Regions from separate parts of the Telluria sp. AZSoR62 genome, predicted to be linked through region 1. Evidence: predicted binding sites of a transcription regulator. Region 1 holds the regulator's gene; each other region holds the start of a gene.
The links. The regulator LexA, encoded in region 1, represses DNA repair genes until DNA is damaged. The targets are predictions, from matches to a motif close to ACTGTATNNNNATACAGT.
Positions count from the first base shown of each region.

Region 1 (5,568 bases):
TTGATCAGGCGGACCATCTGTTCGAAGATGATGCGGTGGTCGTAGCGGTAGAAGTCGTCCGCGTGCATGAAGTCGGCAATACGGTCCCACGCCGCGTTATCGCGCAGGAGGCCGCCGATGACGGACTGCTCTGCTTCGATGGAATGCGGGGGGATGCGCAGCGAGTCGACTTGCGGATCGGATGGGGAATTCATGGCGGGCATTATACCTTTTCCGGTCACACGGCTGACATAATTGGGTAGATTCTGGCAATAAAAAAAGCCGGGCGAACCCGGCTTTTTCATTTATGCAACATGTGCATTCAGCGACCGCTTAGGCAGCTTCGCCAACAACCGCAACCGTGATTTCCGACACGACATCGGTGTGCAGGGCGACTGCCACCGGGAATTCACCGGTGGTCTTCAGCGGGCCGGTCGGCAGGCGAACCTGCGACTTCTCCACTGCGAAACCTTGCTTGGTCAGGGCTTCGGCGATGTCGAAGTTGGTGACCGAACCGAACAGGCGGCCATCGACGCCGGCCTTCTGGCCGATGGTGACGGTCATGCCGCTCAGCTTGTCGCCTTGCGCCTGGGCAGCCGACAGCTTTTCAGCTGCTGCTTTTTCCAGTTCTGCGCGCTTGACTTCGAACTCGGCCACAGCGGCCTGGGTAGCACGGCGTGCCATCTTTTGCGGGATCAGGAAGTTACGTGCGTAACCGTCCTTGACCTTGACCACGTCGCCCAGGTTGCCGACGTTAACAACTTTTTCCAAAAGGATAACTTGCATATTTTTCTCCAGAAATTCTGATCTGTACGCCGCGGATTAACCGTGGTGCAGGTCGGTGTACGGCAGCAGCGCGAGGTAGCGTGCGCGCTTGATCGCGGTATCGACCTGGCGCTGGTAGTGCGCCTTGGTGCCGGTCAGGCGTGCCGGCATGATCTTGCCGTTTTCCTGGACGAAGTCCTTCAGGGTGTCGACGTCTTTGTAGTCGACCTGTTCCACGTTTGCAGCGGTGAAGCGGCAGAACTTCTTGCGCTTGAACAGCGGGTTCTGCTGTTTGCGCTTCAGTTTTTCTTTGGCTTTGTTTTTGTCGAACTTTTTACCGAATGCCATTTTAGGCTCCTGTATCTATCTAAATGAATGCCGCGTCAGGCGGCACTGAAATCAATGATGTGAAACACCAGGGCTTTACTGTTGCGGTTCTTCCGCGCCAGGAATCCGGTGAACCGGTAAGCCGCGCCGAGTTCGGCGCTGGCGAACCTGCCTGAAATCTCGCCCGCGGCCAGCGCGGTGACTTCAAACTCGACCAGCCTCGCTACCCTAGCCTCTTCCTGCTGCGAACTGTGCATCAGGATGGCGCCCACGATGGGGACACCGGCCGGGGTGTAACGCAACACGTCACGCTCGGCGATGGTCGCCACGAGCTGGAGCTGGTTCACTGGTGTGCTGGGATTCCCTGGAAAAACCGGATCAACAATTAGGCTGCTGCGGCTGGAGCGGCAGCTGGGGCTGCGGCTTCGGCGCGGTGGCTCTTGGCTGCGTCTTCGCGCTGGACCGACTTCATCATCGGCGACGGTGCGGTTTCAGCCTTCTTCATCTTGACGGTCAGGTGACGCAGGACGGCATCGTTGAACTTGAATGCGGTTTCCAGCTCGACCAGGGTCTCGTTGTCGCACTCGATGTTCATGCAGATGTAGTGGGCTTTCGGCAGCTTCTGGATCTGGTAAGCCATCTGGCGACGGCCCCAATCTTCCACGCGATGGATGTTACCGCCGCGGCTCGACACCGTGGCTTTGTAGCGCTCGATCATCGCCGGGACTTGCTCGCTTTGGTCCGGGTGGACGATAAAAACGATTTCATAATGACGCATGCATTACTCCTTAGGGACGTTTAAACAAATGCCCACCTCGGCGTCAAGACGAGTGTGGGAAGGGAAAGCCGGACATTATAGCCCGAGATTGGCCAGTTTGGAAAGCCGGGTGTGGTTCGCTATCGCGATGAGTCCGCCAGAGCGCGCGGTTTTTGCCACGCCCGGGACCGCGCTGCACAATTTTTTTACACATTTCCCGTGTTTTCCCTTGCGCACGGAGGAATACTGTACAAAAATACAGTCTACTCACACAACGGATTGCCTTAACACACCCATGCTCAAGCTCACTGCAAGGCAAGAACAGATCCTGAACCTGATCAGGGAAGCGATCGACAACACCGGTTTTCCCCCGACCCGCGCGGAAATCGCAGCCGAACTCGGCTTCAAATCGGCCAACGCCGCCGAAGAACACCTGCAGGCGCTGGCGCGCAAGGGCGCGATCGAGATTTCGCCGGGCACCTCGCGCGGCATCCGCCTGATCGGCGCGTCGGTCGAGCAGGTCCCGCTGGTACCGGCCGCGCTCATGATGGCGCTGCCGCTGGTCGGCCGCGTGGCCGCCGGTTCGCCGATCCTGGCCCAGGAACACGTCGAAGCCACCTATAACGTCGATGCGGCCATGTTCTCCGCGCGTCCGGACTTCCTGCTGAAGGTCAAGGGCTGGTCGATGCGCGATGCCGGGATCTGCGACGGCGACTTCCTGGCGGTCAAGAAGATCGACAGCGCCAAGAACGGCCAGATCGTCGTGGCCAGGCTGGGCGACGAAGTCACGGTCAAGCGCTACCGCAAGACCGGCAACATGGTCGAACTGTTGCCGGAAAACCCGGACTTCAAGGTCATCCAGGTCACGCCCGAGGACGAGTTTGCGCTCGAGGGTCTGGCGGTGGGCTTGATGCGCAGCTGGCACTAGTTCAGCGCCAGCGCTGCATTGCCTGACTTGGGTCCCGCCCTGCGCCGGGACCCAAGGTGTACTTCACCTACCCCATCATTTCAATTTCTTCGCATCCGAAGAACTCTTCACCATCGCATTGTGCTCGGCCACATAGGCCTCGGTCGCCTGGCGCCATGCGGCGAAATCGGCCAGCACCAGCTTCGAGCTCACTTTCGCTTCTTCGGTCAGGTTCGACTGCAGCTGGGTTAGGTAAGCGGTCGACTTCTCCGTTTCCTCCTTGGTCATGAGCTTGGCGATATCGGCCGGGATGCGCCTGGTCAGCGGCGTGGCCGCGTTCAGGTTGGTGACATACCTGTTGTAGCATTCCTGCCAGTTGGTGACGGCCGCGCCGATGCGGTCGATGTCGGCGTTCACCTTGGACATGGCCGGGATGCGCGGTGCAACGCAGCGGAATTCGCCTGATTTCAGGTCTTCGCCGTCGTAGCCCTTGATCCAGTAGTCGATGTCCTTGCGGCGCTTGACGCGCTGGTCCATCACCTCGAGCGAAGCGGCGGCGACCTTGTTGCCCTTGGCGGCGGATTTCCTGAACAGCGCTTCGGCCTTCGCTTCGTCGACCTGCCCTGCTTCGCCATACCAGTACATCTGGCCCAGCGCCTGCTGCGCCTCGGCGTTGCCGCCATTGGCCAGCTTGGTGTAGAGCTTCATGGCCTGGGCGTAGTCCTTCTTCGCGAACAAGGCGTGGGCGTCTTCCAGCTCACCGGCGACAGCGCCGGCACAGAACAGCAGGGACAGGCAAAACAGCGTGGTCTTCATGGTCGCTTACGGATGGGGAATCGAATCCCCATCATAGCGGCATCGCGCCGCGTGCTCAACCGTTGAAACAAAACGGCAGCCCGGAGGCTGCCGCTGTGCTTACGCGTCGAGCGCCTGGCGGAAGTCCGCCAGCAGATCCACGGTATCCTCGATGCCCACCGAGACCCGGATCAGGGATTCGGCGATGCCCATGCTGGCGCGCCGCTCGGCCCCCATCTCGAAGAAGATCGTGTGCGCGACCGGGATCACCAGGGTACGGGTGTCGCCCAGGTTGCTCGCCGGGATACCGAGCTCGAGCCGGTTCAGGTAGTCGAAGGGATCGATGCTGTCTACCAGTTCGAAGCTGAGCAGCGAACCGCCGGCGCGGAACAATTCACTGGTGATTGCATGCTGCGGGTGCGACGCCAGGCCCGGATAGTGGACGGCGCTGACCCGCGCGTCCGCCTCGAGCAGCTGCGCCAGGGCCAGCGCATTGCTGCTGGTGCGTTCCATGCGCAGGGCCAGGGTCTCGGCGCCCACCGCGATGTGGTGGGCCGCCTCCGGCCCCAGGGCCGCGCCGAAGTCGCGCAGCGCTTTCGCGCGCAGCTGGGCCAGGCCTTGCGCCTGGGCTGGCTGCTTGCGGAAGTTTGGCGCGATGTGCGGGTAGGCGCTCCAGTCGAACAGGCCGGTGTCGGTCAGGGCGCCGCCCAGCGCATTGCCATGGCCGCCGATGGACTTGGTCAGCGAATTGACCACCAGGCCGGCGCCGACCGCCTTCGGGCGGAACAGGTAGGGCGTGGTCATGGTGTTGTCGACCACGTAGAGGATGCCGCGCTCGCGGCACAGCTGGCCGATACGGGCCAGGTCGGCCACCTGCGTGCGCGGGTTGGCGATGGTCTCGACGAACACCATGCGCGTCGCGGGCGTCAGCGCCGCTTCGACATTGGCCACGTCGGTGGCGTCGACAAAAGCGACCTCCACGCCCTGCCCCGCCACGGTCTGCCACAGGCTGTTGGTGTTCCCGAACAGGAAGGACGAGGACACGATATGGTCGCCCGCCTTGAGCAGCGCCTGGAACAGCGCGCCGATGGCGCCCATGCCGGTGGCGAAACAGACGGTGCCGGCGCCGTCTTCCATCTTCGTGATCTTGTCCTCCAGCGCGCCGACCGTCGGGTTGCCCTGGCGGCCGTAGCGGAAGCCCGGCTCCTTGCCCTGGAAGACCGAGGCCAGCTGGCGCGCATCGTTGTAGCCGAAGGCCACCGAGGTGTGCACCGGCTTGTGCAGCGAGCCCTGCTCGATGCTCTTCCTGCGGTCGTTGTGCAGGATGGTGGTGGTGAAGCCGTACTTGGTAGCGCTCATGCAAAGTGCCTTATTCGGCGGCCGGAGCCTTCAGGTGCAGGTGCGTGGTCACGTCGTCCTCGTCGCGCTTCGGGCTCGGCTTGTGGCGGGCCGATTCCAGGCGGTCGAGGTATTCCGGGGTCACGTCGCCGGTCACGTAGACGCCATCGAAGCACGAGGCCTCGAAGTTCTTCAGCGCGGGATTGACGTCCGAGATGGCGCGCTTGAGCGCATCGACGTCCTGGTAGACCAGGCGGTCGGCGGTGATCTCGCGGCAGATTTCCTCGGTGGTGCGGCCGTGGGCGATCAGCTCGTCGCGGGTCGGCATGTCGATGCCGTACACGTTCGGATACAGCACCGGCGGCGCGGCGGACGCGAAGAACACCTTGCGCGCACCGGCTTCGCGGGCCATCTGGACGATCTCGCGGCTGGTGGTGCCGCGCACGATCGAGTCGTCCACCAGCAGCACGTTCTTGTCCTTGAATTCGGAGGCGATGGCGTTGAGCTTCTGGCGCACCGATTTCTTGCGCATGCCCTGGCCGGGCATGATGAAGGTGCGGCCGATGTAGCGGTTCTTGATGAAGCCTTCGCGGTACTCGATGCCGAGCTTCAGGGCCAGCTGGATCGCGGCCGGACGCGAGGAATCGGGAATCGGCATGACCACGTCGATCTCGCCGTCGGGGATCTCGGCGCGCACCTT
Region 1 covers NZ_JBYTST010000003.1:207,876-213,443, forward strand. Annotated here, with positions in the region: gene AC3XQU_RS06835 (replicative DNA helicase) at 1-194, opposite strand, end outside; gene rplI (50S ribosomal protein L9) at 313-765, opposite strand; gene rpsR (30S ribosomal protein S18) at 802-1,092, opposite strand; gene priB (primosomal replication protein N) at 1,128-1,418, opposite strand; gene rpsF (30S ribosomal protein S6) at 1,457-1,849, opposite strand; gene lexA (transcriptional repressor LexA) at 2,124-2,756, shown strand; gene AC3XQU_RS06865 (tetratricopeptide repeat protein) at 2,832-3,551, opposite strand; gene AC3XQU_RS06870 (cystathionine gamma-synthase family protein) at 3,651-4,889, opposite strand; gene purF (amidophosphoribosyltransferase) at 4,900-5,568, opposite strand, start outside.

Region 2 (5,568 bases), on a different contig from region 1:
ATCCGTATCCACCGCTCGTATATCGTCAACCTGGGGTCGATCGCGCGGATCGAACCGAGCAGCAAGGATAATTTCTGCGCCGTGCTCAAGGATGGCGCCAGGCTGCCCATCAGCCGCAGCGGCTACCAGAAGCTGCGCGAGCTGATGCGCTAGGCCGCCATGTCGTCGCGGCCGTCGACCTTCCACCATGCCGGCAGCAGGGCCAGCACGTCGGGCTTGCCGAAGCGGTCGTCGATCAGCCACACCACGCCGCGATCCTGCTCGGTGCGGATCACGCGGCCGGCCGCCTGCACCACCTTCTGCATGCCGGGATAGAGATAGGTGTAGTCGTAGCCCGAGCCGAACATCGCCCCCATGCGTTCGCGCAGCTGCTCGTTCACCGGGTTCACCTGCGGCAGGCCGAGCGTGGCGACAAAGGCGCCGATCAGGCGCTCGCCCGGCAGGTCGATGCCTTCGCCAAAGGAGCCGCCCAGCACCGCGAAGCCGACCCCGCGCCCGCCAGGGGTGAAGCGATCGAGGAAGGCGGCGCGCTCGGGCTCGCTCATGCGCCGCTCCTGGCGCCAGGCCGGCACGCTCGGGTGGCGCGCCTCCAGCTGCGCCAGTACCTGCTCCATGTAGTCGAAGCTGCTGAAGAACGCCAGGTAGTTGCCTTCGCGTTCGAGGTACTGGCGTGCGATCAGGTCGGCGATGGGGACTAGCGAGGCGGCGCGGTGCTGGTAGCGCGTCGAGATGCCCCGGGCGATGTGCACTTCCAGCTGGCAGGCGGTAAACGGCGAGGCGACGTCGGCCCAGGCGGTGTCTGCCGGCATGCCGAGCAGGTCGCAGAAATAATGCCAGGGACTGAGGGTGGCCGAGAACAGCGTCACCGAATGCGCCTGCGCGAAGCGGGGTGTCAGGAAAGGCGCCGGCACCACGTTGCGGATGCTGATGACGGAATCGCGCAGGCCCGCGCGCGCCACGTCGCACAGCGAATGCTCGCCGAAGGATTCGGCCAGGCGCAGGAAGCCCATGGCGTCGAAATGAAAGCGCTGCAGGTCGGGGTCGAGCGGCCCCGGGCTCTCGACCAGGAAATCGTTGACGGCGCTGGTCGCGTTCTGCAGCGCGTCGACCAGCTTGGACGGGACTTCCGGCAGCACCTGGTAGGGCGCGGGCGCTTCCTTGTCGACGCCGGTCCAGGCGCGGCCGACGCGCTCGAGCGCCTTCTTCACGAGCTCGGGCGCGTTGGCGCGCGCAATGCGCAGGTTGCCGCGGTCCAGCTCCGCGCTGTACATCGAGCGCGCACGCGAAACCATGTTGTGGGCTTCATCGACCAGCACACTGGTACGCCAGCCGTTGTTCAGACTCAGCGCGTAGAGCATCGCGCCGCCGTCGAAATAATAGTTGTAGTCGCCCACCACCACGTCGGACCAGCGCGCCATCTCGCTGCCCAGGTAATACGGGCAGACATCGTGCGCCAGCGCGACCTCACGCAGGGCTTCGCGATCGAGCACGCTTACCTGGGCGGCGCTTGACCGCGCCGCCGGCAAGCGGTCGTAAAAGCCCTTCGCAAGCGGGCAGGCGTCGCCCTGGCAGGCCTTGTCGGGATGCTCGCAGGCCTTGTCGCGCGCAGTCAGTTCCAGCACGCGCAAGGGGATCCCGGCCTTGGCCGTCAGGCTGGCGGTGGCGTCCAGCGCCAGGCGGCGGCCGGGCGTCTTGGCGGCCAGGAAGAACAGCTTGTCCAGGTTCTGCTGCGGCATGGCCTTGAGCACCGGGAACAGGCTGCCGATGGTCTTGCCGATGCCGGTCGGCGCCTGCGCCAGCAGGCAACGGCCGCTGGTGTTGGCGCGGTAGACGTTTTCAGCAAGCTCGCGCTGGCCGGGGCGGAATTCGGCATGCGGAAAACGCAGCGTGGCCAGGCCCGCGTCGCGCGCCGACCGGTGCGCGGCCTCCTGCGCGGCCCAGCTCGAGAAGCGCTGGCACAGGTCCGTGAACAGGGCGGCCAGGTCTTCGGCATTGCGGGTCTCGCGCAGTACGGTTTCAACCCCGCTGCCGATGTCGTAATAGACCAGCGCCAGGTTGACCTGCTCCAGAGCGAGTTGCCGGCACAGCAGGTGGCCGTAGACCCGTACCTGGGCCCAGTGCAGGTGGCGGTGGTTATCGGGAATCGAGGTGAACTTGCCGCGGTGGGTCTTGATCTCTTCGACCAGGTTCCGGTCCGGGTCGTAGCCATCGGCGCGGCCGCGCACATGCAGGTCGCCCCAGCTGCCTTCGAGCGAGACCTCGGTGCGGTAGTTGCCGCCGCGCCGGCCCTGCACCACGGCGTGCCCGGCGATGCCTTCCTGGGCGGTGGGCGAGGGCGTGAAGCGCAGGTCCAGGTCGCCCGCCTTGGCGGTGAATTCGCACAGGGCCCGTACGGCGACGGTGTACTTCAGCCCGTCCTCGGTCAAGCGGCCTGCTCCCACTGCAAGTAGCACACCGACACCGGCATGTCGTGCGCCGCGCAGTAGTCGATCCAGCGCAGCTGGTTGTCCTGCAGGCGGTCGCCCGGGCCCTTCACTTCGATCATGGTGTAGCGCTGTTCGCCTGGCCAGAACTGGATCAGGTCCGGGAAGCCCGTACGGTTTTCCTTGACGTCGGCCAGGATCCGCTCGCACCATTTGCGCAGGTGCGCGGCCGGGATGCAGGCCAGCGCCAGCTCGAGCAGCTCGGGGCTGAGCGCTTCCCAATGCACGAAGGGCGAGGCGATGCCCGCCTTTTCCACGACGGTGCGGCGGATGGCGTCGCGGTAGCTGCCATCGTCCAGGGCGGCCAGGCAGTGCGCGAACTCGGCCTCGCGGCGCTGGTGGAAGTCGGGGCTGTACAGGTCGGCCGGGCCGCGGTGGAAGGGGTGGAAGAAAGCGCCCGGGATCGCCGCGAAGATCGCGCGCCAGCACAGCAGTCCAAACAGCGAATTGGCCAGCGCATTCTCCACATAGAACACGGGCGCGTCTTCGCCTGCCAGGTGGTCGCGCACCACGCCCTCGACCCACCAGTCGCCGGCCGGCATCGGCAGGCACAGGTCGAGGCGATGGGGGGCCGGCGCGCGGCGCGGCGCCAGCTTGGCGTGGCCCAGGCGCCGCGCCAGGCGTGGAGCGACGCGCAGCAGGTGCTGGCGTTCGGCTTCGCTTTCCGGGGCGGCTTGCGCGAGGCTCAGGAGGGCGTAGGCCTCGTCGAAGCGTTCGTGCTTTTCCAGCACCCGGATCGCGCGGCCGCGCGCGCCCGGGAAGCGGCAGCGCGCATAGACCGCGTGGGCCTTGTCCCAGTCCTTGGCTTTTTCGTATTGCTGGCCGATCTGGAACAGCAGCTTTTCGCGCCGGCTCACCAGCCAGTCGTTGTCGAAGGCATGCGCGGGCAGGTCGCGCACCACCTCGTCGAGCGACTCGCCGGCGTAGAAGCGCTCCTTGCAGGCGTGCAGGACGACGTAATGGTCGATGTCGCCGCGCGAGCGAAAACCGCGCGACGCCTGCGAGATCTCGACCTGCTCGTAGCGGAACATGCCCAGGTCGGACAGCACGAATTCGGTCCAGTCCTGGCGCAGGTTGCCGAAAAAGAGCAGGCGCAGGCGGTCGCACAGCGGCTTGACCAGGATGCGCAGAGCCAGGTCGGTGCAGCCGCGGTACCAGTCGCCGAAGGAACGCTGTTCTGGAAAGGCCGGGCGCAGGACTTCGAGCTGGTCGCCCTTGCGCGCGTTCTTCTGTTCCAGGTGGTCGCGGAAGGCGGCAGCGATCTCGGGTTTGGACAGCAGGTCGAAGACTTCGTCGAGGGAAAGCGCCGGGTTGGTATCGACCCAGCCGGTAGCCAGCAGGTGCTGCGAGGCGTCGACCGGGCAGCCGATCTCGGCGTAGATCAGTTTGCTGGCGCGGAACAGGTTTCCCTTGCGCAGGACCATGCGCACGAACAGGGCGCGCGCATTCTGGGGCAGGGCGGGGAAGGCAGCGATGAAAGCGAGCTCATCGTCGCCCAGCAGGTCGCGATAGCGCTCGCCTATCCAGTCGAGGACACGCTGGAAATTGTCCAGATAATAAAACTCGTTTTCCAGAACCCTGATCATCTCGTGTTGCCGTACTGTGCTTATGTACAGTATAGCTCCACGGAGCATCAACCACCCAGCAATATCCTGGATTTTTGCAGGGGATGGTGGCTTTTCGCCACGCTATTGGGTGGCGGGTTTTGCCTTGCAGGCATCGTTCGGGCACAGCAGTTCGGTCATCTGCGAGCCTTCGGGCGCGTGGCCATTGGCGTGCACGATCACGGCCGAGATCAGGGCGACGTCCGCATCGACCTGGCCCTCGGCGCCTTTGGCGATCGGACCGGCGCTGCGCGGGGACTTGGCCGGGGCCGACCGCACGGCATTGCGGGCAAGGACCGTCGGCCGGGGACGGGCGGTGGCGGAGGGACGCGCGGCCGGGCGGTGAGCGGACGCGGCCAGCGGTGCAGGCTTTAGCGCCGGCGGGCTGCTGCGGGCGGCTGGGCGCGGCTCGGCGGCCGGTACCGGCACGCGCACCGGCGGCAGCGCGGCGGGCTTGGCCGGAGCCGGTTTGAGCAGGCGCATCGGCGGCACGTCGTGGGCCGGCTGCTGGTCGACGATCACCGCGGCCGTGTCCGCGCGCCGCGGTGGCGCCGAGGTGGTGGCCAGGGCGACCTGGCGCAGGGCCGGCGCCGGCGCGGGCAGGGCGGCCGATGGCGGATCGAGGCGGCTGGATGAGGCCGGCGTGCCGGCGGCACTGGCCAGCACCGGCTCGTGCGGCAGCGCGGCCCCGTCGTTGCCGGCGGCCAGCCATACCAGGGTGGCGGTCAGGGCGACCGCGACACAAGCGCTGGCCCCATACCATGCGAGCCGACCGCTCGAGGCGCCGCCCGCGCCGCGCTTGCGCATCGGATCGCGTTCGAGCATCGCCAGGATGCTGTCCTCGCCCGTGGTGCGGCGCGGCGACATCAGGTTCGGACGCATGGACGGGGATTGATTTTCGTCTGGTGGCCGCACGGCATTACTCCTAAGATTGGTTCTTCCAATTCTGATTAGAAACAATCTTGGGGATAGCGATGATGATTTTCCAGGTGTTCGACAAGGGCGTGCTGGACGATGCCGAAGGGCGCCAGATCGACTTTCGCAACACCATCATCATCCTGACCTCGAACGTGGGCTCGAGCCAGATGATGCAGGCCTGCCTGAACAAGCCGGTAAGCGAGGTGCCCGAGCCCGGGCAGCTGGCGGAGCTGATCCGCCCACAGCTCATGAAACACTTCAAGCCGGCCTTCCTGGGGCGCCTGAACGTCGTGCCGTTCTACCCGATCCGCGACGAGGTGCTCACCCGGATCATTCGCCTCAAACTCGACCGTATCAGGGAGCGCGTGATGACCAACCACCGCGCCCGGTTCGAGTACGACGAGGCGCTGGTCGCGGCGGTCCTGAGCCGCTGCACCGAGGTCGATTCCGGCGCGCGCAGCGTCGACAACATCTTGAATGGCACGCTGTTGCCCGAGATCGCCGACAGCGTGCTGGCGCAGATGGCCGAAGGCGGCGCGATCGCGCGGGTGAAGGTGAGCGCG
Region 2 covers NZ_JBYTST010000014.1:104,180-109,747, forward strand. Annotated here, with positions in the region: gene AC3XQU_RS19805 (LytR/AlgR family response regulator transcription factor) at 1-153, shown strand, start outside; gene AC3XQU_RS19810 (ATP-dependent DNA helicase) at 150-2,426, opposite strand; gene AC3XQU_RS19815 (VRR-NUC domain-containing protein) at 2,423-4,069, opposite strand; gene AC3XQU_RS19820 (hypothetical protein) at 4,172-4,969, opposite strand; partial or broken gene AC3XQU_RS19825 (AAA family ATPase) at 5,065-5,568, shown strand, end outside.
Region 2: a site for LexA is predicted at 4,083-4,100, ahead of AC3XQU_RS19815 (VRR-NUC domain-containing protein). Genes of this name have one in related genera too.

Region 3 (5,568 bases), on a different contig from region 1:
CGGCCTTGGCTGCATCTTCCATCGTATCGGCAGCGATGATCGGCAGGCCGGAGTCGACCAGCATCTTCTTGCCCAGGTCTTCGTTGGTGCCCTTCATGCGGACAACCAGCGGCACCTGCAGCGACACGGCCTTCGATGCGGTGATCACGCCTTCGGCGATCACGTCGCAGCGCATGATGCCGCCGAAGATGTTGACCAGGATGGCTTTCAGGCCAGGGTTCTTCAGCATGATCTTGAATGCTTCGGTGACTTTCTCAGCCGTCGCACCGCCGCCCACGTCCAGGAAGTTGGCCGGCTCGCCGCCGAACAGCTTGATGGTGTCCATGGTGGCCATGGCCAGGCCGGCGCCGTTCACGAGGCAGCCGATGTTGCCGTCGAGCGAGATGTAGGCGAGGTCGAACTTCGATGCTTCGACTTCGGCTGGATCTTCTTCGTCCAGGTCGCGGTAGGCGACGATTTCCGGCTGGCGGTACAGCGCGTTCGAGTCGAAGTTGAACTTCGCGTCGAGAGCGATGACCTTGCCCGAACCGGTCAGGATCAGCGGGTTGATTTCAGCCAGCGACGCATCGGTTTCCCAGTACGCCTTGTACAGGCCTTTCAGTTGCACGCGCGCGTCGGCCAGCGATTCGGCAGGCACGCCGATCTTGGTCGAGATCTCGTCGGCTTCCGCGTCGGTCAGGCCGACCGATGGGTCGATCGCGATCGAGTGGATTTTTTCCGGGTTGCTGTGCGCGACTTCTTCGATGTCCATGCCGCCTTCCGACGAGGCCATCAGCACGACGCGCTGCGAAATGCGGTCGGTGACCATCGAGACGTACAGTTCCTTCTTGATGTCGGCGCCTTCTTCGACCAGCAGGCGACGCACTTTCTGGCCTTCAGGGCCGGTCTGGTGCGTGATGAGCTGCATGCCCATGATCTGTTCCGCGTATTCGCGAACCTGCTCCAGCGACTTGGCAACCTTGACGCCGCCGCCCTTGCCGCGACCGCCAGCATGGATCTGCGCCTTGACAACCCAGACCGGACCGCCCAGTTCTTCGGCGGCCTTGACCGCTTCGTCGACCGACATGCACGGAATGCCGCGCGGAACGGTCACTCCGAACTTTCGGAGGATCTCTTTGCCTTGATACTCATGGATCTTCATGCTGGCTTCCCTTCTATTGATTACTGATTTGGAAATACGGTTGAACTACAAATGACAAAACTGCGAATGCTAACCCGCGACGGCTTTGATCGACCAGCGGGGATAGTAGGTGGCCACGGCGGGTCCGTCGCTGCGCAGCGCATGACAACGGTCGAGCTCGAAGGGCCGTTCGGCCGAATGCGTGCTGCCATGCGCCTCGGCGCCGCCGCGGGTGTCGAACACGTCGTCGGCAAAGGCTTGCAGCGCTGCGGTAGGCAGCACTTGGGCCAATTCGGTCAGGTGGGTGCAGCCGAGCACGCCGGACAGGCGATCTTTCAGGTGCAGCCGGAAGTGGTTCATCAGCGACAGGCCGATCAGCTTCCTGTAAGAAGGGCCGATCGTCTCGCAGAAACCGGGATACGGGACGGCATCGGACGCGGCTTCGGCATCCACGATGGTCAGGTCGCGGTCGATGGTCACGCGCAGTTTCAGGTCGTGCACGGGCAGGCCGCCCGGACGGGTGCCGGAAGCGAGGGGAATGTCACGGGTTTTGACGTCGCGGATGCTGGCGTCCAGATCCCACAGGCCATCATCGCGCGCATAGGCTTCGACGGTGATGGCGCGCGTATGCCGGAGCGAGCGCGATACGGGAAGAGACAGGGGCATAAAAACCAATGCCGCTTGCGCGGCCGTTAGTGGTGCAGCCAGTGTGCGTCATGCACGTTGCCGTAGCTTCTACGACAACAACCGCTCATGCGGCGCTGCTTAAACCACAAAAGTTTATCACAGCGCGTTATCGGTTGCACTGCAACAAAGCCGTTTTGGGGAGGTGAAAGGCAGATTTGACAGGGTTTCTTGCAGAGTGGGCAATGTTGCAGCAGCTTGGAGATCGATGCCGCAGGCGTTGCGGGAAAATGCAGACCGGCGCCAGCGCGCAGCGCCATCGCCCGTTGAGGAATATGCCGGAGCATATCGGGGATGACGCTCCGCGCTGGCGCCGGAACGGCTCACCTGGAAAGGCGGCCTAACAATACAGTGAAGGTGCTGGCTGGACGATGCGGCTACAAGCAGGCCAAGCGACAGGAACGACCGTCCTTCTGCACGCCATCCAAACGCGTACGACCAGGCTGCCAGGATGGCAAGCGCCCGCCCGTCAGAACTCGTCGTCGTCCGGTCCGCCCTGCATCGCCACCCGTGCGGCGCGCTGCGAAAAGCCGCGCTGCAGCAGGAAACGCATCTGCTTGGCGCGCTCGGCCGCATCAAGCGCGACGGTGCCGAACTTGCGTTGCCAGACTTCGGTCGCGCGCGCCGTTTCGGTGTCGGCCAGGCCGGCCTTGAGCTCGTCCAGGGCTTCGCCCTTGAGGCCGTGGCTTTTCAGCTCGGCCATCACGCGGCTGTTGCCGAACCGTGCCGCACGCCGGTTGATGAGCGATTCGGCGAAACGTTCCTGCGACAGCCAGTTGTTCTTTTCAAGGAAATCCAGGAGGGCTTCCACGTCATCGCCCTCCTCGGCATAACGGGCCAGTTTGCGTCCCAGCTCGAGCCGGCTGTGCTCGCGCATCGACAGGTAGCGAAGCGCGCGCCCTTTGAGGCTGAGCTGGGGTGCTGGCATGCAGGATTAGCGAAGACCGCCGGCGATTACTCGCCGACCGCCTGCAGCTTCACCCTGCCGGCTTCTTCGGCGGCAGCGACAGCAGCGGTGACCGGCGGCAGTTCGCGCACGCCCAAGGCCGTACGGACCTTGTTTTCGATCTCGCGGGCCAGCGCAGGGCGATCGCGCAGGAACTGGCGGGCGTTGTCCTTGCCCTGTCCGATGCGTTCGCCGTTATAGCTGTACCACGAGCCCGACTTCTCGACGATCTTGTTGTCGGCGCCGAGGTCCAGGATTTCGCCTTCGCGCGACGTGCCTTCTCCATAAAGAATGTCGAAGTGCGCTTCCTTGAACGGCGGCGCGATCTTGTTCTTGACAACCTTGACCTTGGTTTCGTTACCGATCACTTCGTCACCCGACTTGATCGAACCGGTACGGCGGATGTCCAGGCGCACGGAGGCGTAGAACTTCAGCGCGTTACCGCCGGTCGTGGTTTCCGGGCTGCCGAACATCACGCCGATCTTCATACGGATCTGGTTGATGAAGATGACCAGGGTGTTGGTACGGTTGATCGAGCCGGTGAGCTTGCGCAGCGCCTGCGACATCAGGCGAGCCTGCAGGCCCGGGAGCGAGTCGCCCATGTCGCCTTCGATCTCGGCGCGCGGCGTCAGTGCCGCCACCGAGTCGATGACCACGAGGTCGACCGAACCCGAACGCACCAGGGCGTCGGTGATTTCGAGGGCCTGCTCGCCGGTATCCGGCTGCGAGATCAGCAGTTCGTCGAGCTTGATGCCGAGCTTTTGCGCATAGCCCACGTCGAGCGCGTGCTCGGCGTCGATGAAGGCGCAGGTGCCGCCCAGTTTTTGCATTTGCGCGATGGTCTGCAGCGTCAGGGTGGTTTTACCCGACGATTCAGGACCGTAGATCTCGACGATACGGCCACGCGGCAGGCCACCGACGCCCAGCGCGATGTCCAGGCCCAGCGAGCCGGTGGAAACAGTCTGCACTTCCTCGACCGGCGTATTGGCATCCATACGCATGACCGAACCCTTGCCAAACTGCTTTTCAATCTGCGCCAGGGCGGCGGCCAGCGCCTTGCCCTTTTCAGCGGCGTTTACTGCGGTTTTTTTGTCGTCCATGGTGTACTTTCAGCTGTGGAGTAGGCAAGGTAGGGTCGCTACCGCGCAAATCAAGGTCACTACTGTATAAAATTCCAGTGGTTCTCAAACATGAATTCAAGTCAGTACTGTATATAAATCCAGTAGTTTGTGCAAGCGAAAAAATGGCGGTGTTGTGAAGAGGAGGCTCGCATTGTTGCGATAAATCAAACACAATAGGCCCTGTCGAAAGTCTAACGTTTACCAGGTGCTCCCATGCGAATTCTGCTCGCCGAAGATGATAGCGTACTTGCCGACGGACTCACGCGCTCGCTGCGCCAGTCCGGCTATGCCATCGACTGCGTCAAGAACGGCGAAGACGCCGACACCGCGCTGTCCACCCAGGAATTCGACCTGCTCATCCTCGACCTCGGCCTGCCCAAGCTGTCCGGCCTCGAAGTGCTGCGCCGCCTGCGCGCGCGTTCCTCGCTGCTCCCGGTGCTGATCCTCACCGCGGCCGATTCGGTCGAGCAGCGCGTCGAAGGCCTCGACCTGGGCGCCGACGACTACATGGCCAAGCCTTTCGCCCTGTCCGAGCTCGAGGCCCGCGTGCGCGCCCTCACCCGCCGCGGCGCCGGCGGCGGCCCGGCCGTGGTGCGTCACGGCCCGCTGGTCTACGACCAGGTCGGCCGCAGCGCCTATATCAACGAGCAGATGCTCGACCTGTCGGCGCGCGAGCTGGGCCTGCTGGAAGTGCTGCTGGCGCGTACCGGGCGCCTGGTTTCCAAGGAACAGCTGGTCGACCACCTGTGCGAATGGGGCGAGGAAGTGTCGAACAACGCCATCGAAGTCTATGTGCACCGCCTGCGCAAGAAGATCGAGGTCGGCGGCGTGCGCATCGCCACCGTGCGCGGCCTGGGCTATTGCCTGGAAAAGTACTCCGACGCCCCGCGCGCCACCGCCGACAGCAAATCCGCCGAGAAGTGAGCGAGCGCCACACCGGGTTCGAGGCCGCGCCCGCTCCCTGGGCGCCCGAGCAGCCCTACATTCCACCCAATCCCGAACCGGACGAGAACATCCGGCACTCGCTGTTCGGCGAGATCCTCGACTGGATGCTGGCCCCGCTCCTGCTGCTGTGGCCGATGAGCATCGCGATCACCTACCTGGTGGCAAAGTCGATCGCCAACCAGCCTTTCGACGACGCGCTGGAAGACCGCGTCACCGTGCTGTCGCAGCAGATCCGCACCGTGGCCGGGCGCCCCAGCGTGCAGCTGCCGGCCAGTGCGCGCGACGTGCTGCGCGCCGACGATGTCGACAGCGTCTACTTCCAGATCAGCGGGCCCGACGGCCTGCACATCGACGGCGACCGCGACCTGCCGCGCCCGCGCGCCAGCACGGCCGGCGCCGCGGCCGACGGCAGCCGCAGCGGCGCCGTGAGCTTCCGCAACGACAGTATCCACGGCACGCCGCTGCGCGTGGCCTATTCCTACGTGCACCTGGACCCGCTGCGCGGCGAGGACGCGGGCCGCGCAGCGCCCGACCTGGCCCTGGTGCAGGTGGCCGAGACGCTCGACAAGCGCGCCCACCTGGCCAACGAGATCATCAAGGGCGTGATCCTGCCGCAGTTCATCATCCTGCCGGTGATCCTGGCCCTGGTCTGGTTCGCGCTGTCGCGCGGCCTGACGCCGCTGGCCGAGCTGCAGGAGCGCATCCGCGCGCGGCCCCACGACGATCTGTCGCCGATCGACCCGCGCCAGGTG
Region 3 covers NZ_JBYTST010000001.1:692,503-698,070, forward strand. Annotated here, with positions in the region: gene sucC (ADP-forming succinate--CoA ligase subunit beta) at 1-1,141, opposite strand, end outside; gene AC3XQU_RS03050 (DUF2889 domain-containing protein) at 1,211-1,786, opposite strand; gene recX (recombination regulator RecX) at 2,274-2,732, opposite strand; gene recA (recombinase RecA) at 2,759-3,850, opposite strand; gene AC3XQU_RS03065 (response regulator) at 4,085-4,795, shown strand; gene AC3XQU_RS03070 (sensor histidine kinase) at 4,792-5,568, shown strand, end outside.
Region 3: a site for LexA is predicted at 3,957-3,974, ahead of recA (recombinase RecA). Genes of this name have one in related genera too.